Linked DNA regions of Azoarcus sp. CIB. The main gene of each other region encodes a partner of the protein of the gene in region 4 in a complex. Links are inferred from orthologs where the notes say so. Each region holds a gene or a part of one and is shown on either strand. Other genes may lie near its edges.

Evidence for each region.
Region 1: the proteins of dnaX (region 4) and holA are in contact, whole or in part, in a cryo-EM structure (PDB 8GIZ), measured with the Escherichia coli proteins. The link is inferred for Azoarcus sp. CIB from one-to-one orthologs.
Region 2: the proteins of dnaX (region 4) and holB are in contact, whole or in part, in a cryo-EM structure (PDB 8GIZ), measured with the Escherichia coli proteins. The link is inferred for Azoarcus sp. CIB from one-to-one orthologs.
Region 3: the proteins of dnaX (region 4) and dnaN are in contact, whole or in part, in a cryo-EM structure (PDB 8GIZ), measured with the Escherichia coli proteins. The link is inferred for Azoarcus sp. CIB from one-to-one orthologs.

The regions. Positions count from the first base shown.
Region 1 is NZ_CP011072.1:3,606,247-3,610,721, forward strand. What follows is about bases 1,102-3,986. They hold holA (DNA polymerase III subunit delta), read left to right. Parts: upstream 1,102-1,982; coding sequence 1,983-2,990; downstream 2,991-3,986. Other genes in these bases: leuS (leucine--tRNA ligase), read left to right, coding at 1,102-1,467; AzCIB_RS16050 (LPS-assembly lipoprotein LptE), read left to right, coding at 1,480-1,986; AzCIB_RS16060 (glutamate-5-semialdehyde dehydrogenase), read left to right, coding at 3,078-3,986. In the rest of the region: more of leuS, read left to right, coding at 1-1,101; more of AzCIB_RS16060, read left to right, coding at 3,987-4,355. UniProt on the Escherichia coli protein: Part of the beta sliding clamp loading complex, which hydrolyzes ATP to load the beta clamp onto primed DNA to form the DNA replication pre-initiation complex.
Region 2 is NZ_CP011072.1:3,164,605-3,169,193, forward strand. What follows is about bases 1,054-4,052. They hold holB (DNA polymerase III subunit delta'), read right to left. Parts: upstream 3,083-4,052; coding sequence 2,024-3,082; downstream 1,054-2,023. Other genes in these bases: AzCIB_RS14005 (TatD family hydrolase), read right to left, coding at 1,054-1,651; AzCIB_RS14010 (PilZ domain-containing protein), read right to left, coding at 1,662-2,027; tmk (dTMP kinase), read right to left, coding at 3,079-3,711; mltG (endolytic transglycosylase MltG), read right to left, coding at 3,708-4,052. In the rest of the region: AzCIB_RS13995 (histone deacetylase family protein), read left to right, coding at 1-212; AzCIB_RS14000 (ankyrin repeat domain-containing protein), read right to left, coding at 220-894; more of AzCIB_RS14005, read right to left, coding at 878-1,053; more of mltG, read right to left, coding at 4,053-4,589. UniProt on the Escherichia coli protein: Part of the beta sliding clamp loading complex, which hydrolyzes ATP to load the beta clamp onto primed DNA to form the DNA replication pre-initiation complex.
Region 3 is NZ_CP011072.1:408-4,802, reverse strand. The notes cover bases 1,227-4,031. They hold dnaN (DNA polymerase III subunit beta), read right to left. Parts: upstream 3,280-4,031; coding sequence 2,173-3,279; downstream 1,227-2,172. Other genes in these bases: dnaA (chromosomal replication initiator protein DnaA), read right to left, coding at 3,348-4,031; gyrB (DNA topoisomerase (ATP-hydrolyzing) subunit B), read right to left, coding at 1,227-2,088. Also shown: more of gyrB, read right to left, coding at 1-1,226; more of dnaA, read right to left, coding at 4,032-4,395. UniProt on the Escherichia coli protein: Confers DNA tethering and processivity to DNA polymerases and other proteins. Acts as a clamp, forming a ring around DNA (a reaction catalyzed by the clamp-loading complex) which diffuses in an ATP-independent manner freely and bidirectionally along dsDNA.
Region 4 is NZ_CP011072.1:846,248-850,744, reverse strand. Bases 1,122-4,028 are described here. They hold dnaX (DNA polymerase III subunit gamma/tau), read right to left. Parts: upstream 3,625-4,028; coding sequence 1,618-3,624; downstream 1,122-1,617. Other genes in these bases: AzCIB_RS03735 (patatin-like phospholipase family protein), read right to left, coding at 3,689-4,028; AzCIB_RS03745 (YbaB/EbfC family nucleoid-associated protein), read right to left, coding at 1,269-1,592; recR (recombination mediator RecR), read right to left, coding at 1,122-1,269. Outside these bases: petA (ubiquinol-cytochrome c reductase iron-sulfur subunit), read right to left, coding at 1-474; more of recR, read right to left, coding at 673-1,121; more of AzCIB_RS03735, read right to left, coding at 4,029-4,497. UniProt on the Escherichia coli protein: Part of the beta sliding clamp loading complex, which hydrolyzes ATP to load the beta clamp onto primed DNA to form the DNA replication pre-initiation complex.

The DNA.
Region 1 (4,475 bases), 2.8 Mb from region 4 along the record:
GGCCGTCTCGTGAATTCCGGAAAGTACGATGGCCTGCACTTCCAGGATGCCGTCGACGCGATTTCCGCCGATCTTGCGGAAAAGGGCCTCGGCGCCAAGCGCACGCAGTATCGCCTGCGCGACTGGGGCATCTCGCGCCAGCGCTACTGGGGCTGCCCGATCCCGATGATCAACTGCGACGACTGCGGCAATGTGCCAGTACCGGACGAGCAACTGCCGGTGGTGCTGCCTGAAAATGTCGAAGTTACCGGCCGCGGCTCACCGCTCGCGAAAATGCCTGAGTTCTACCAGTGCAGCTGCCCGCAGTGCGGCAAGCCCGCTCGCCGCGAGACCGACACGATGGACACCTTCGTCGAGTCCTCGTGGTACTTCCTGCGCTATGCCTCGCCCGACAACGACAAAGCGATGGTCGACGGACGCGTGAACTACTGGGCGCCGGTCGACCAGTACATCGGCGGCATCGAGCACGCGATCCTGCACCTGCTCTACTCGCGCTTCTTCACCCGCGCGATGCGCGACGAAGGCTTGGTGAACGTCTCCGAGCCCTTCACGAACCTGCTCACTCAAGGCATGGTCGTCGCCGAGACCTACTATCGCGACGCCGACGGCGGCAAGAAACAGTGGATCAACCCCGCCGACGTCCAGATCGAACGTGACGACAAGGGCCGCATCGCCGTGGCGAAACTCGCCGCCGACGGCCAGCCGGTCGTCATCGGCGGCACCGAGAAGATGTCGAAGTCGAAGAACAACGGCGTCGATCCGCAAGCCCTGGTCGATCAGTACGGCGCCGACACCGCGCGCCTGTTCATCATCTTCGCCGCGCCACCAGACCAGCAGCTTGAATGGTCCGATTCCGGCGTCGAGGGCGCCTATCGCTTCCTGCGGCGCGTGTGGGCTTTCGGCCACAGCTTCGCCAACGAATTCCGCGCACAGCTCCCGGCCACGCGCACGCTTGCGACCGCCCAGCTGCCCGACGCCCTCGCGTCCGTGCGCCGCGAGATCCACACCTGCCTCAAGCAGGCGAACTACGACTTCGGCAAGCACCAGTTCAACACCGTCGTCTCGGCGGCGATGAAGACCCTCAACGCACTCGAAAAGGCTCCGCGCGACAACGGCGCCGCCCACGCCGAAGTCGCCGAGGAAGGCCTGTCGATCCTGCTGCGGCTGCTCGCCCCGATCACACCGCACGTCGCGCACGCACTGTGGCAAGACTGCGGCTTCGCCGGCGACATCCTCGACGCGAGCTGGCCGGAACCGTCGGACGCCGCACTCAAGCAGGACGAGCTCGACCTCGTGCTGCAGGTCAATGGCAAGCTGCGCGGCAACATCAAGGTGGCAGCGGACGCAAGCTCGTCGCAGATCGAGGCGATCGCGCTGGCCTCCGAGGCGGCGCAGAAATTCATGGAAGGCAAGCCGCCGCGCAAGGTCGTGGTCGTGCCCGGCCGTCTCGTCAACATCGTGGTCTGAGGACTCCTGCGGATGCCCCCTTCCCGCTCCCGCCGCAGCCTGCTGCTGGCCTTCGGCGCCCTCGCCGTAGCGCCGCTGGCCGGCTGCGGATTCCAGTTGCGCGGGCCACGTCCGCTCGCGTTCTCGACCATCCATGTCGGCGTCAGCGCCCAGAGCGAGTTCGGCGCTGCGCTGCGCCGGCGCATTCGCACCAGCGGCACGACAGAAATCGTCGACGACCCGGCCAAGGCCGAGGTGAAGCTCGAGATCCTGCGCAATCAACCCGAGCGCGAGATCCTCACCCTGACGGGGGCAGGCAAGGTGCGCGAGTACGAACTGCGCCACGTCCTCACCTTCCGGCTGGTCGACCGCGCGGGCACCGAACGCATCCGGCCGACCACGATTTCGGCCAAGCGCGAATACACCTACGACGATTCGCAGGTGCTCGCCAAAGAACAGGAAGAAGCCCTGCTCTACCGTGACATGCAGGGTGACCTCGTCGACCAGCTCATGCGCCGACTCGCTGTCGTCAAACCGTGATCCTGCGTCCGGACCAACTGCCCGCCCTCCTCGACAAGCCGCTCGCCCCGCTTTATCTGCTGCATGGCAACGAGCCGCTGCTCGTACTTGAAGCGGCCGACCTGATCCGCGCGGCGGCCCGCCGCCAGGGCTTCGAGGAAAGGGAAACGCTGGTCGTCGGACAAGGGTTCCGCTGGGACAGCCTGAGCGCGGCGGCCGGCAATTTCTCGCTTTTCGGCGGCTCCAAGCTCATCGACCTGCGCATCCCCAATGGGAAGCCCGGCCGCGAGGGCGGCGACGCACTGCAACGGCATGCGCGCAACCCCGGCGGCGGCATCGTCACCCTCATCACCCTGCCCGAACTCGACTGGGCTGCGCGCAAAGCATCTTGGTTTACAGTCCTGTGCGATGCCGGCATCGCGGTCGAGCTCAACGCCCCCGAACGCGAGCGACTGCCGGAATGGATCGCCGGCCGTCTCGCGCGCCAGAATCAGTCGGCGCCGGCCGAGGCGCTCGCCTTCATTGCCGAGCACGTCGAAGGCAACCTCCTCGCGGCGCACCAGGAGATCCTCAAGCTGGGCCTGCTGCACGGGGAAGGACGCCTGACGCTGGAACACGTGCAGGACGCGGTCCTCAACGTCGCGCGCTACGACATCGACAAACTACGCCACGCGCTGCTTGAAGGCGACCCCGTGCGCTGCACGCGCCTGCTCGAAGGCCTGCAGGGCGAGGGATCGGCTCCACCGCTCGTGCTATGGGCGCTCGCGAACGAAATCCGCACGCTCGCAAACCTCAGCTCCGGCGTCGCGTCCGGCCAGCAACTACCGGCCCTGCTCAAGGCCGAGCGCGTCTTCGACGAACGGCGCCGCCAGGCGATCCAGCGCGCGCTGCCGCGCCTCAAGCCGGCGCTGCTGCGCGCCGCGCTGCTGCACGCCGCGCGCATCGACCGCATCATCAAGGGCCTTGCCCCCGGCGACGTGTGGGACGAATTCCTCCAGCTCGCGCTCAGACTCGTCCGCCGCTAACTGTTTCCCGCATGCTGTTTCCGGCACTGGCCGCGCGGCACCGTTCGGTGCTCTAATGCTCTTTTGCACGGCAACACCGGAATCTCCATGGACATTCAGGAATACATGCAGACGCTAGGCCGCCAGGCCCGCGCCGCTTCGCGCCAGCTCGCCCGCGCATCGACCGCCGACAAGAATGCGGCTCTATGCGCGATGGCCGCCGCAATCCGCGAGCGCCGCGAGGAGCTTCTCGCCGCGAATGCGCGCGACCTCGAAGAAGCTCGCGCAGCCGGACTCGAGCCGGCGATGATCGACCGCCTCACCCTCAACGCAAAGGGCATCGAAGCGATGGCCCAAGGCCTGGAACAGGTCGCGGCGCTGCCCGACCCGGTTGGCGAGATCACGGACGTCAAGCGCCGCCCCTCCGGCATCCAGGTCGGCAAGATGCGCGTTCCCCTCGGGGTCATCGGCATCATCTACGAGGCGCGCCCCAACGTCACCGCCGATGCGGCAGCCCTGTGCCTGAAGTCCGGCAACGCTGCGATCCTGCGTGGCGGCAAGGAAGCCCTGCACTGCAACCAGGCGATCGCCGCCTGCGTGCGCGCCGGCCTCGCCGCCGCAGGCCTGCCGGAAACTGCGGTCCAGGTCGTGGACACCACCGACCGGGCCGCCGTGGGTCACCTCATCACGATGCCGGAATTCGTCGACGTCATCGTTCCACGTGGCGGCAAAGGGCTGATCGAGCGGGTCTCACGCGAAGCGCGCGTGCCGGTGATCAAGCATCTCGACGGCAACTGCCACGTCTATGTCGAAACCGAGGCTGATCCCGCCAAGGTCGTGCCCATCGTCGAAAACGCCAAAACGCAGCGCTACGGCACCTGCAATACCGCTGAGTCACTGATCATCGACCGCGCCGTGGCAAGCCGCTTCCTGCCGGAGATCGCCCGCATGCTCGCCGCCAAGGAAGTCGAAATGCGCGGCTGCAGCGAATCGCTCGCTATCCTGCGCGACGCCGCCATCCCCGACGCCCGCCTCGTCACTGCGACCGAGCAGGACTGGAGCGAGGAATACCTCGCGCCGATCATCGCGATCAAGGTGGTGTCGAATATCGACGAGGCGATCGCGCACATCAATACCTTCAGCTCGGGGCATACCGAGGCGATCATCACCGAGAACTACACCCGCGCGATGCGTTTCCTGCGCGAGGTCGATTCGTCGTCGGTAATGGTCAATGCCTCGACGCGCTTTGCCGACGGCTTCGAATACGGATTGGGCGCCGAAATCGGCATCTCCACCGACAAGATCCACGCACGGGGCCCGGTCGGCCTCGAAGGCTTGACGAGCCAGAAGTGGATCGTGTTCGGCAACGGGGAAACGCGCCGGTGACCCATCTTCCCCTCATTTGAACACGCGCTCGTACACTTCCGCTGCAGGAAAACGCCCGTGTACGCACGGGCGTTCTCGTTTACGTCGTGTCACGCAACCGTATCGGACGATACCGATACC
Region 2 (4,589 bases), 2.3 Mb from region 4 along the record:
GGCTGGCCGCGCGGGACGAGATGGTGCTGCAACACTGCGTCGAGCACGGAACGCCGGTCGCAATCGCGATGGCGGGCGGTTACGCGCGGGAAATCGACGACACCGTCGCCATCCACGCGACGACGATCACGACGGCGGCCTGCTTCGCGCCTGCCCTGCAAGCCGCTGCGCTTGAACGGACGGCACGCGGATCCGCGCCGCCTCCCCGATAAGTATCGTTCAGCGCGCGCCGGCGGCCTGCCGGCGGTTGCGTTCTGCGCGCAGCAGAGCGGCAATGTCGGTGTTCCCGTTTTCCTGCGCCCAGCTTTCGGCGGTGAAGCCGGCGTCGTTCTTCTGGTCGAGATCGGCACCGGTCTTCAACAGGCGGCGGACGACGTCGATGTGACCGTTACGCGCCGCCAGCATCAACGCGTTCGAAGCGTTCGGCGCCAGTGCGCCGGCGTCCGCGCCGCGTGCGAGCAGTCGGTCGACGATCTCGGTACGCCCCTCGAAGGCTGCGTATGTGAGTGGCGTCCAGCCGTCGTGGTTCACCTCGGCACCGGCGTCGAGCAGGAGGTCAACGATGGCCGTTTCACCCTTGAGCACCGCCAACATCAGCGCGGAGTCGCCCGCCGCATTGCGCAGCGACACCTTGGGGCGATGCTTGAGCAGCTCCTTCACGGTATCGAGGTTGCCTTCACGCGCAGCGAGGATCAGCAGGGAACTGCCCTGCGCGTCGACGGTGTTCGGATCCACGCCGCGCGAGATGAGCTGCATGAGTTGCGGCGTGTCGCCGCGGCGCGCCGAGCTGAGCGCATCTTCGTAGCTGTCGGCGTGCGCCGCTGCGCCGAAGAGCGAGCTTGCGAGGATCGCGGAGAGGACCAGGCGCTTCATCGATTCAGTGGGCTTGTGCATGGCGGAACAGTCGGAAGAAGTTTTCGGTGGTGGCAGCTTCGATGCGCTCGAGCGGCTCGTTGCGCAGGCGGGCGATCTCTTCGGCAACATGGACGACCCAGGCAGGCTCGTTGGTCTTGCCGCGATGCGGGACCGGCGCCAGATACGGGGCATCGGTTTCGATCAGCAGGCGGTCGAGCGGCACGTATTGTGCGACCGCCTTCAGGTCCTTGGCATTCTTGAACGTGACGATGCCCGAGAACGAGATGTAGAAGCCGAGATCGAGGGCGGCCTCGGCGACTTCGCGCGATTCGGTGAAGCAGTGCATCACGCCGCCAGCCTCGCCGGCCCCCTCCTCGCGCATCAGGCGCAGGGTGTCGTCGGCGGCGGAACGCGTATGCACGATCAACGGCTTGCAGCACTTGCGGGCCGCGCGGATGTGGGTGCGGAAGCGCTCGCGCTGCCATTCGGGCGCGTCCTTCTGCCAGTAGTAGTCGAGCCCGGTCTCGCCGATCGCGACGATTTTGGGGTGGTCGGCCAGCGCCAGCAGGCGCGCTTCGTCCGGTTCTTCCACGCCGTCGTTGTCCGGATGCACGCCCACGGAGGCGAACAGATTGGGGTGGCGCTCCGCGAGGGCGAGGACGCGGGGGAAATCTTCCATCTTGACGCTGACGCACAGCGCGTGGCCGACGCGGTTCTCGGCCATCGCTGCGAGGATGGCCTCTTCGCGCTCGGCCAGGTCGGGGAAATCCAGGTGACAGTGTGAATCTACGAACATCGGTGAAGCTTCAGAGGGTATGGGTGGGGCGGTTGGAGCCGAGGTGGCCGGCGAGGATCTGCTCGATGCGCGCGCGCAGCGCCTTGCCGGATTCGTCCGAACTGAAGTGCACGCCGATACCCTGGGTCTTGCCGCCTTGGGCGCCGTGGGGGGTGACCCATACGACGGTGGCCGCGACCGGATGCTTGGTCGGGTCGTCCATCAGCTGCAGCAGCATGAACACCTCGTCCCCGAGCGCATGCACGCGCGGCGTGGGAACGAAGATGCCGCCATTGGCCAGAAAGGGCATGTAGGCGGCGTATAGCGCGGATTTCGAGTTGATGTTCAGCGACAGCACGCTGGGGCGTGCGACGCTCGGTTTGGGAGCTTCGCTCATCGGCGGGTTCCGGTCACGGCGCGTGCATAGCGCAGGAGCATGTCTTCGAGCATCAGCCTTGCATTCAGCGGATGCTGTGCGACCCGGCGAATCCGGGCGAGTTCATTGTAGCAGTTCGTCACGGCGGCCACGCTCGTGCGCTGGGCGAGCGCGGCGATGACGCCATCCTCGCCGGGGAAGAAGCGCAGGCGCCCGCCGAGGCGCAGCGATGCGAGGTCGGTGACCCAGCGCTGCAGCCACTCGACGAGCTGCGACATGCCGAAGCCGGCGGCGAGCGCTTCCTTGGACTTGAGCCAGATTTCCCATTGACCGGCGAGTTTCAGCGGATCGGCGGCCGGCAGCGCCGCGATGTCCTTCACGAAGCGCCGTAGGAGGGCATCCGAGCCGCTCTTCGCGAGGCGCTGGGCTGCGAGCGGCATGCCGCCGGTCAGCGCGAGCAAGTCCGCGGGTGGCGCATCCGGGCAGGAGAGCCATTGCGCGACGACGTCTTCCGCCGGACGCGCGAAGCTCCACTGCTGGCAGCGGCTGCGGATCGTGGGCAGCAGGCGACGCGGCGCCGACGACACAAGCAGGAAGACGCAGCCTTCCGGCGGCTCTTCGAGCAGTTTCAGCAGCGCGTTGGCGGTGAAGGCGTTCATCGCCTCGGCCGGATCGACGACGATCACGCGCCGGCTGCTCTGGTGTCCGGTCACCGAGAGCGCTTCCTGCAGGTCGCGGATCTGTTCGATCCGGATCTGCGAGGACTTTTTCTTGCCGCTGCCGCCGTCGCCGCCCTCGCTGCCGTCCCCTGCTTCGCTCTCCGGCGCCGCATCGGCTTCAGGGACGATGGGCAGCAGGTCGGGGTGATTACCGGAAAGCCGCAGCTGGCAGGGCACGCAGTGACCGCAGGCATGCCCGTCCACGGCAGGGGCCGTGCACAACAGGCGTGCCGCGAGCGCGTCGGCGAGGTCGCGCTTGCCGAGGCCTTCCGGTCCGACGAAGAGCAGCGCATGCGGCAGCCGCCCGCCGAGGCCGACCAGCCGCTGCCAGGTCTCGTGCAGCCAGGGGTAGATCATCGGAAGAAACGCTCCGCGACGATCGCCTCGATCTCGGAACGGATCTGTTCGGGCGCGCGGTCGGCCGCGATGACGCAGATACGCTGCGGCGCCATGCGTGCGCGGTTGAGGTAGGCCGCACGCACGCGCTCGAAGAAATCACGCTGCTCGCGCTCGAAACGGTCCGGCGCGGTGCCGGTGTTGGCGACGCGTGCGGCGGCGATTTCCGGCGGCAGGTCGAAGACAAGTGTCAAGTCGGGCTGGAAGCCGGGGTGAACCCATTCCTCGAGAGCGGAGAATTTCGCCGCGTCGAGCCCGCGCCCGCCGACCTGGTAGGCGTAGGTGGCGTCGGTGAAGCGATCGGACACGACCCAGCTGCCAGCGTCAAGCGCGGGATGGATGCGGGCGGCGAGATGTTCGCGGCGCGCGGCGAACATCAGCATCGCCTCGGTTTCGAGGTGCATGGGTTCGTGCAGCAGAAGCTCGCGGAGTTTCTCGCCGAGGGCCGTGCCGCCCGGTTCGCGGGTCTGGTCCACGGTCAGCCCGCGCGCCTGGAGGAGCGCGACGACCGCCGCGATCTGGCTGCTCTTGCCCGCCCCGTCGATGCCTTCGAAGGTGATGAAGCGCCCGCGGGCGCGCGTCTGGTTCAACTTCCCGATCCCCGCTGATAACGATTGACGGCCTTGTTGTGGTCGTTGAGGTTGGAGGAAAACTCGCTGGTCCCGTCGCCGCGCGAGACGAAATACAGGTATTCGGTCTGTGCCGGGCGGACCGCGGCGTTGAGCGATTCCTCGCCCGGCATCGCGATGGGTGTCGGCGGCAAGCCCGCGCGCGTGTAGGTGTTGTACAGGTGGTCGTTTTCGAGGTGCCATTTCTTCAGGCGGCCATCGAAAGTTTCGCCGTAGCCGTAGATCACCGTGGGGTCGGTCTGCAGACGCATGCCGACGCGCAGCCGGTTGGCGAAGACCGAGGCGACCAGTCCGCGATCCTCGGGCCGTCCGGTCTCCTTCTCGACGATGGATGCGAGGATCAGCGCCTCGTAGGGCGACGAAAGAGGAACCCGCGGATCACGCGTTTGCCACGCCTGCGAGAGGCGCTGCTTCATCGCCGAGTAGGCGCGGCGCAACACTGCAACGGCGCTCGACTGCTTGTCGAAGAGGTAGGTATCGGGGAAGAACAGCCCTTCCGGATGCGTTTCCGTCGCACCGATCGCACGCAGGATGTCGGCATCGGCAAGGCCGGCGGTGTCCTGCAACAGGTGCGGATTGGATTCCAGCGCCGCGCGCACCTGGCGGAAATTCCAGCCTTCGACGAAGCGGACTTCCGCCTGCGAGACGTCGCCGCTGGAGAGCTTCAGGATGAGCAGCCAGGGCGTGATGCCCTGATGCACTTCGTAGCTGCCCGCCATGATGCGGCCGGCCTTGCCGGTGATCCGGGCGATCCAGTACAGCGCCCGGGGACTGACATCGACGCCCGCCGCAGCGATCGCCGCCGCCGCCTGGCGCATCGTGTGCCCGCGCTGGACCGT
Region 3 (4,395 bases), 850 kb from region 4 along the record:
TTCGATGGCGATGCGCCAGGTTTCCGAGCCCTCGTGGTACTCGGCGCGGATCTGCACTTCGTCGGGCAGGTGCGGGCGGATGCGGTCGGCGGCGGCGGTGGTGGAGGCTTCGTCGGCGAGGCTGACTTCGATGTCGTGCGCGAGCATCGCGTGCAGCACGGCGCCGTCGATGTAGCCGGACAGGCGGTTGATGACGGCTTCGGCGAGGAGGTAGCTGCGCGCGAGGCCGCCCAGGGTCTCTTCGACGATGGGCGCGGCGCCGGCGCGCGGCACGAGGGCGGCGCCGTCGAGGGCGAGCTTCAGCAGGTGCTGGTTGAGCGCCGCCTCGTCCTTGATGTACATCTCGTTCTTGCCGTGCTTGATCTTGTACAGCGGCGGCTGGGCGATGTAGATGTGGCCGCGCTCGACCAGCTCGGGCATCTGGCGGTAGAAGAAGGTCAGCAGCAGGGTGCGGATGTGGGCGCCGTCGACGTCCGCGTCGGTCATGATGATGATGCGGTGGTAGCGCAGCTTCTCGGGCTTGTAGTCGTCCTTGCCGATGCCGGTGCCGAGCGCGGTGATCATGGTGGCGATCTCCTGGCTCTGCAGCAGCTTGTCGAAGCGCGCCTTCTCGACGTTGAGGATCTTGCCCTTGAGCGGCAGGATCGCCTGGAACTTGCGGTCGCGGCCCTGCTTGGCGGAGCCGCCGGCGGAGTCACCCTCGACGAGGTAGATCTCGCACAGCGCGGGGTCCTTCTCCTGGCAGTCGGCGAGCTTGCCGGGCAGGCCGACGCCGTCGAGCAGGCCCTTGCGGCGCGTCATCTCGCGCGCCTTGCGGGCGGCGTCGCGGGCGCGCGCGGCTTCGACGATCTTGGCGCAGATGGTCTTGGCGTCGATCGGGTTTTCCTGCAGGAAGTCGGTGAGCTTGTTGGCGACGACTTCCTCGACGGCGGGGCGCGCTTCCGAGGACACCAGCTTCATCTTGGTCTGGCTGGCGAACTTGGGGTCGGGCATCTTCACCGACAGCACGCAGGCGAGGCCTTCGCGCATGTCGTCGCCGGTGATGTCGACCTTGGCCTTCTTGGCGATCTCGTGTTCTTCGATGTACTTGTTGATGACCCGCGTCATCGCCGCGCGCAGGCCGGTGAGGTGGGTGCCGCCGTCGGCCTGCGGGATGTTGTTGGTGTAGCACAGCACCTGTTCGGCGTAGGTGTCGTTCCACTGCATCGCCACTTCGACGCCCAGTTCGGCGTCGTGGCCGTGGCCGGTGGGGATGCGCGTCGTGCCGGCCGCGTAGAACACGGTCGGGTGCAGGACGGACTTGGTGCGGTTGATGTATTCGACGAAGCCCTTCACGCCGCCGGCGAAGGCGAAGTCCTCTTCCTTGCCGGTGCGCTGGTCGATGAGACGGATCTTGACGCCGTTGTTGAGGAAGGACAGCTCGCGCAGGCGCTTGGCGAGGATGTCGTAGTGGTACTCGATGGTACCGAAGATCTCCTCGTCGGCGAGGTAATGCACCTCGGTGCCGCGCTTGGTGGCGTCGCCGATGACTTTCAGCGGGCTGGTTTCGATGCCGTCGACGACGTTGATGATGCGGTCCTGCGGCACGCCGCGGTGGAACTCCATGAAGTGCTTCTTGCCGTCGCGGCGCACGATCAGGCGCAGCCACTTCGACAGCGCGTTCACGCACGAGACGCCGACGCCGTGCAGGCCGCCCGACACCTTGTAGCTGTTCTGGTTGAACTTGCCGCCGGCGTGCAGCACGCACATGACGATTTCGGCCGCCGAGCGCTTCGGTTCGTGCTTGTCGTCCATTTTTACGCCGACCGGGATGCCGCGGCCGTTGTCGGCGACGGAGATCGAGTTGTCGGCGTGGATCGTGATCACGATGTCGTCGCAGTGGCCGGCCAGCGCCTCGTCGATCGAGTTGTCGACGACCTCGAACACCATGTGGTGCAGGCCGGTGCCGTCGGAGGTGTCGCCGATGTACATGCCGGGACGCTTCCTCACGGCTTCCAGGCCTTCGAGCTGCTGGATGCTGGATTCGTCGTACTCGCCGGACGGGGCGGGGGCAGGGGCGGACTGAGGCAGGTTTTGCGGATCGGACATCGTCAATCTCTATGAATCATCAAAGAACGCGCCCCGGGAGGTCCCGGGGCGTCAGAACGCGGCGGCGGCGGGCGCCGGCTCGCGTCAGATGCGCATCGGCATGACCACGTACTTGAAGCGGTCATTGCCCGGCAGGGTCACCAGCGCGCTGGAGTTGCCGTCGTTGAAGCGCCACTCGACCTGGTCTTCGTGGGTATTGGTGAGCACGTCGAGCAGGTAGGTGACGTTGAAGCCGATGTCGAGCGGGGCGTCGTGGTAGTCGACTTCCAGCTCTTCCTGGGCTTCTTCCTGTTCGGCGTTGGTGCTGGCGATCTTCAGCGTGCCGTCGCCGAGCACGAGGCGCACGCCGCGGAACTTGTCGTTGGTCAGGATCGCGACGCGCGACAGGGTCGCGAGCAGCGGGGTGCGCTCGAAGGTCAGCAGCTTCTGGTGGTTCTGCGGGATGACGCGCTCGTAGTCGGGGAACTTGCCGTCGATGAGCTTGGAGACGAGCTCGATCGGGCCGAAGCGGAACACCACCTGGTTGCCGGCGAGGACGACTTCGAGCGGATCTTCGCTGTCGGCGAGCTGGCGCGCGAGTTCCATGACCGTCTTGCGCGGCAGGATGACATCGGTGCGCGGCACTTCGGCCTCGAGCGGGCTGGAGGCGAACGCGAGGCGGTGGCCGTCGGTCGCGACCATGCGCAGTTCCTTGCCGTCGGCGATCAGCAGCAGGCCGTTGAGGTAGTAGCGGATGTCCTGCTGCGCCATCGCGTAGGCGACCTGCGCGAGCTGGCGCTTGAAGCTCTTCTGGCTGGTGCTGAAGCGCGTGGCGTCGCCGTCGGGCAGGTTCATGCGCGGGTAGTCGGCGGCGGGCAGCGTCTGCAGCGCGAAGCGGCTGCGGCCGGCCTTCACGGTGAGGCGCTTGTCGTCGAGCGTGAGCACCACCTCGCCCTCGGAGGGCAGCGCGCGCAAGATGTCCTGCAGCTTCTTCGCCGCGACGGTGATGGACGCGTCCTCGCCGCCGATGTGCCCGCCCGTAGTCGTGCGGATCTGGATCTCGATGTCGGTGGCGAGCAGGGTGAGCTGGTCGCCGTGCTTCTCGATCAGCACGTTCGACAGGATCGGCAGGGTGTGGCGCTTTTCGACGATGCCGGCGACCGACTGCAGCGGGGCGAGGAGCGCATCGCGGGTGGTGGTGAGCAGAAGCATGGCGTCAGGATCTTCCGTTTGAAATTATTCCGTTTGTCCGGGCAGGGAAGCGGTGCTGCGGGGAGCGCTCATCCGCGCAGCACCTGCGTGAGCACGTGCACGTCGTGGTTGAGCTGCTGGTCTCCGAGGCGCAGGTCCGCGATGGTGCGGCAGGCGTGCAGCACGGTGGTGTGGTCGCGTCCGCCGAAGGCCTCGCCGATCGCCGGCAGCGACATCGGCGTGAGGTCCTTCGCGAGCCACATCGCGACCTGGCGCGGCCGCGCGATGACGCGCGTGCGCTTCTTCGAGTGCATGTCGGCGACCTTGATCTTGTAGTAGTCGGCGACCGTCTTCTGGATGTGCTCGATGGTGAGCTGGCGGTTGTGCGCGTTGAGCAGATCCTTCAGCGCGTCCTTGGCGACTTCCAGCGAGATGCCGCGACCGTGGAAGCGCGCGAAGGCGACGACCTTGTTCAACGCGCCTTCGAGCTCGCGCACGTTGGAGCGCAGGTTCTTGGCGATCAGGAAGGCGACGTCGTCGTGCAGATCGACGCGCAGCGCCTCGGCCTTCTTCTGCAGGATCGCGACGCGCATCTCGAGCTCGGGCGGCTCGATCTGTACCGTGAGGCCCCAGTCGAAGCGCGAGATGAGACGGTCTTCGAGGCCCTGGATGTCCTTCGGGTAGGTGTCGCAGGTGATGACGATCTGCTTGCGTGCCTCGGTCAGCGCGTTGAAGGCGTGGAAGAATTCTTCCTGCGTGCGGTTCTTGTTGTTGAAGAACTGGATGTCGTCGATCAGCAGCAGGTCGAGCGAGCGGTAGTAGCGCTTGAACGCGTCGAAGCTCTTCTGCTGGTAGGCGCGCACGACGTCGGCGTAGTAGTCCTCGACGTGGACATAGCGGATCACCGCACGCGGGTTGCGCCGATACACGGCGTTGCCGATGGCGTGCACCAGGTGGGTCTTGCCGAGGCCGACGCCGCCGTAGACGAACAGCGGGTTGTAGGACGTGCCGGGGTTCTGCGCGACCTGCATCGCGGCGGCGCGTGCGAGGTCGTTGGCGCGGCCGGTGACCAGCGTGTCGAAGGTGAAGTCCGGGTTGAGGCGCGTCTTCTCGTAGGCGAGGTCGGCCGAGGTGATC
Region 4 (4,497 bases):
CGAACCGTGACAGGGGCACAGGAAGCCGCCATGCCAGTCGTCGCCCACGCCGCTTTCGGCACCGACCTTGAACTTGTCGCTCGGCGAGCAACCGAGGTGGGTGCAGATGCCGACGGCGATGAGGTACTCGGGCTTGATCGAACGATGCTTGTTCTTGGCGTACTCGGGCTGCATCTCCTTGCCGGATTCCGGGTCGCTGACCGCGGCATCGGTCTTTTCGAGCGACGACAGCATTTCCGGGGTCCGGCGCAGGATCCACACGGGCTTGCCACGCCACTCCACCGTCATCATCTCGCCCGGTGCCAGCTTGCCGATGTCCGCCTCGACCGGCGCACCTGCAGCCTTGGCACGCTCGGACGGCGTCAGGCTGGCAACGAACGGCACAGCCGTCGCAACCGCAGCCACGCCACCGGCGGCCGACGTCGCGACAAGCAGTTGCCGGCGGCCACTGTCCATCTTCTGATCCACGCTCATGACCTCATCCCTGAAAAGAAACCCGTTTCCGGATACAAAAAAACTGCGGAATTTTAGCAAAAAGCCTGATACATAAAAAGAGGGCATGCCGAAGCCATGCCAATGGCATCAGCCTCGAGCACACGCCTGCTCGGCCGGGCGGAATGGGCGAAAGGCGGATGCTGCAACGCAGCTTCCGCAGTGCAACAGTGCCCCTGACTACAGCGCGCGCCGCTCGACCAGGGCCTGCGCGATCGTGCCCGTATCGGTGTGCTCGAGCTCGCCGCCGACAGGCACGCCGCGCGACAAGCGGCTGACCCTGACGCCGCGGGCGGCAAGCAGTTCGGCGATGACGTGGGCGGTGGCTTCGCCTTCGTTGGTGAAATTGGTTGCGAGGATGACTTCCTTCACTGCACCGTCCGAGGCGCGTGCGAGGAGCTTGTCGAGCCGCAGTTCGCGCGGGCCGATGCCGTCGAGCGGCGACAGGCGCCCCATGAGGACGTAGTAAAGGCCGTTGTAGAGCTGGGTCTGCTCCATCATCGCGAGGTCTGCCGGCATCTCGACGACGCACAGCAGCGAGTGGTCGCGCTGCGGATTCGCGCAGCGCTGGCAGACGTCGGTCTCGCAGAACGTGTTGCAGCGCTCGCAATGACGCAGCACTTCGAGCGCGTGCGCGAGCGCCCGCGCGAGCCGGCCGGCGCCGCGCTGGTCGCGCTGCAGCAGGTGGTAGGCCATGCGCTGCGCCGACTTCGGGCCGACGCTGGGCAGCGCGCGCAGGGCTTCGATCAGTTCGTCGAGACTCGAGGGTGAGCTCATCAGAACGGGAGCTTCATCCCGGGCGGCAGATTGAGGCCGGACGTGAAGCCCGCCATCTTCTCCTGCGTGGTCGCCTCGGCGCGGCGCACCGCGTCGTTCATCGCGGCGGCGACGAGATCCTCCAGCATTTCCTTGTCGTCCATGACCGAGGGGTCGATCGTGACGCGACGAACGTCATGCTTGCAGGTCATGAGGATCTTCACCATGCCGGCCCCGGCCTGACCCTCGACTTCGACGAGGGCGAGCTGGTCCTGCATCTTCTTCATGTTTTCCTGCATCTGCTGGGCCTGTTTCATCAGGCCGGCGATTCCGCCTTTCATCATGGTGCGATTCTCCGCAATTGGGGATTCAAAGAGGTTTCACCGACGCTTCCACGAGGGTTGCGTCGAATCGTTCGATCAGTTCGCGCACGAAAGGATCGCTTTCCAGGGCCGCGACCGCCTCGGCATGGCGCACGCGGCGATCGGCCTCGTCGCGCTGCGCGGGTGTCTCGCCCTCGATCGCGCCGACGGCGGCACGCAGCTTGAGCGGCGCCCCGTAAAGGGATGCGAGCTGATCCTGGATGCGCTCGACCACTCCCGGGTTCATGTCGAGGAGATGGCGGTGGGCGTTCGACAGCCGCAGCTCGATCACGCCGTCGGCGAAGCCGAGCCACTCGCAGTGCTGGGCGAACTCGCGCACGAGGCCGCCGAGACCGAGGCGGCGGATGAGGCCGTGCCAGTTGCCCGCGGCGAAGTCCGCCGCTGCGTCGTCATCGCCGCCGGGCGCAGGCGCAACCGCCGCAATCGGAGGAGCCGGCGACGCAAGAGGCGCCTCGGGGGCGGGAGCAGCCGGCGCTGCCTGCTCGGGCAGCACCACCGGCGCAGGGCGCACGGCGGCTGGGGGCTGCGCATCCTCGCGCGGCGATTCGGACCGGACGGTGGCCGGTTCTGAGCTCTGTCCGACGAAGGCTTCCGGCGGGAGATCCTCCCACGGCGGCACCGAGTTGGCAGGCTCCGGACGGGTTTCGGCCGGGGCGCTTGCCGGGGCCGGCGCGGTGCGTTGTACGCGCTCGGCAGCCGGAACCGGGGCCGGCGGCGTGGGCGTAGACACTGCCGACGGTGCGGGGGTGAGGGGCGCGGCCGGGGCCGCGGCAGCCGCCTGGACGGGCGGCGCGCCAGCGTTCGCAGGGGCGGGGCGCGGCATTGCTGCGGGCCGCGGGGCCGCTGGCGGCAGGCTGCGGGCGACGCCCCCTCCTCCGCCTTCGGCCGCTGGGCTGCCGAGGGCTGGCGGCTGGTCGGGGCGGAACGCGTGCAGACGCAGCAGCGTCATCGTGAAGCCGGCGTAGTCGTCGGGCGCGAGCGGCAGCTCGTCGCGGCCGTGGATCGCGATCTGGTACGCGAGCTGCAGGAATTCGGCGTCGAAGGCCTCGGTATGGGGCAGCACGCGCTGGCGCTCGGCCTCGTCGGCGATCGCGGCGGGCGCGAACTGCGCAAGGGCGACCCGATGCAGCAGGGATGCGAGAGCCTGCAGCGCGGCGTCGAACGACAGGCTGCGTGCCTCCATGCGGTCGGCGACGCCGAGCAGCGCCGTGACGTCGCCAGCGGCGAGCGCGTCGAGCACGGCGTACAGGTGGTCGTCGCCGACCGTGCCGAGCATGTGGGTGACCTGTTCTTCCTCGACCTTGCCCGAGCCGTGCGCGATCGCCTGGTCGAGCAGCGACAGGGCGTCGCGCATCGAGCCGTTGGCGGCCTTGGCGAGGTGGCGCAGCGCCGGCACCTCGAAGGGGATGACCTCGGCCTCGAGGATGCGCGACAGATGCTCGATGATGTGGCCCTGCGGCATCTGCTTGAGATTGAACTGCAGGCAACGCGACAGCACGGTGACCGGGATCTTCTGCGGGTCGGTGGTCGCGAGGATGAATTTCACATGCTCGGGCGGCTCTTCGAGGGTCTTCAGCATCGCGTTGAACGCATGCCCGGTGAGCATGTGCACTTCGTCGATCATGTAGACCTTGTAGCGGCCCTGCACCGGCGCGTATACGGCCTGGTCGAGCAGCGCGGCCATGTCCTCGACGCCGCGGTTCGACGCCGCGTCCATCTCGACGTAGTCGGGGAAGCGGTCGGCGTCGATCGCCTGGCAGGCGGCGCACTGGTTGCAGGGCTCGGCCGTGACGCCGGTCTCGCAGTTCAGCGCCTTGGCGAGGATGCGCGAGATCGTCGTCTTGCCGACGCCGCGCGTGCCGGTGAACAGCCAGGCGTGATGCAGCCGGCCGGTCGCGAGCGCATGGCTGAGCGCGCGGACGACATGTTCCTGGCCGACCAGCGTCGCAAAGGATTTGGGCCGCCACTTGCGTGCGAGAACTTGATAGCTCATGGCGCCGGATTCTAGCAGAGCGCCGGCGACGAACCCGGAGCGATTCGCTGAACGTGCTTCGACGTCAGGGCTGCCCGAGCTGCAGGTAGTAGCGCACGTCGCCGACTTCGGGCGAGTAGCTCGCGCCGACGTAGATCGGACCGATGGCGGTATCGGCGCCGAGGAAGAGCGAGTAGGCGCGATGCCGGCCGGGATCGGGCGTGAGCGAGGTGCCGTAGTTGCGCAGTTCGGCCCATTCGGCGGTCGCGCCGGCGTACACGCCGCGGCCGAGCGTGTCGGGCAGGCGCGTGATCTGGCGGTAGTAGGCGGCGCTCACGAGCGCCACCTGGTCGGCGGCGAGTTCGCCGTAGCGGTAGCCGGACAGGCGGAAGGGGCCGCCCAGCAGGGTGCGGCCGACTTCGGGCAGGTCGCGGTCGGGGCTACCGGCGAGCAGCGCGCGCATGCGCCACACGTTGGGGCCGAAGGAGGTCGCGGCGTCGCCGTCGAGCTCGGTGAAGAAGTAGCGCTGGTCGGCGCCGAAGGTCGGCGAGTGCAGCTCCGCGCGCAGCCGGGCGGCGTAGCCGCGGCGCGGGAAGAAGGGACTGTCGAGGCGGTCGATGGTGGCGGTGCCATGCACCCAGCCGTCCTCGATGAGGCGTTCGGGGTAGAGCTCCGGACCGGCGGTGACTTCCGAACTACGTCGCCCGCGCCGCCAGCCGGCACGCAGTTCGCCCCACATGCCGACTTCGTAGCCGGCATCGAGGCCGATCAGACCGCCCTTCTCCTTGTTCTCTGACAGCTTGCGCCCATCGACGAAGACCGGCAGCACGCGGTTGAAGAGCTCGACGGACGGCGCGACGAACCAGCCGCTGTCGAGGTCGAGCGGCTGGAACA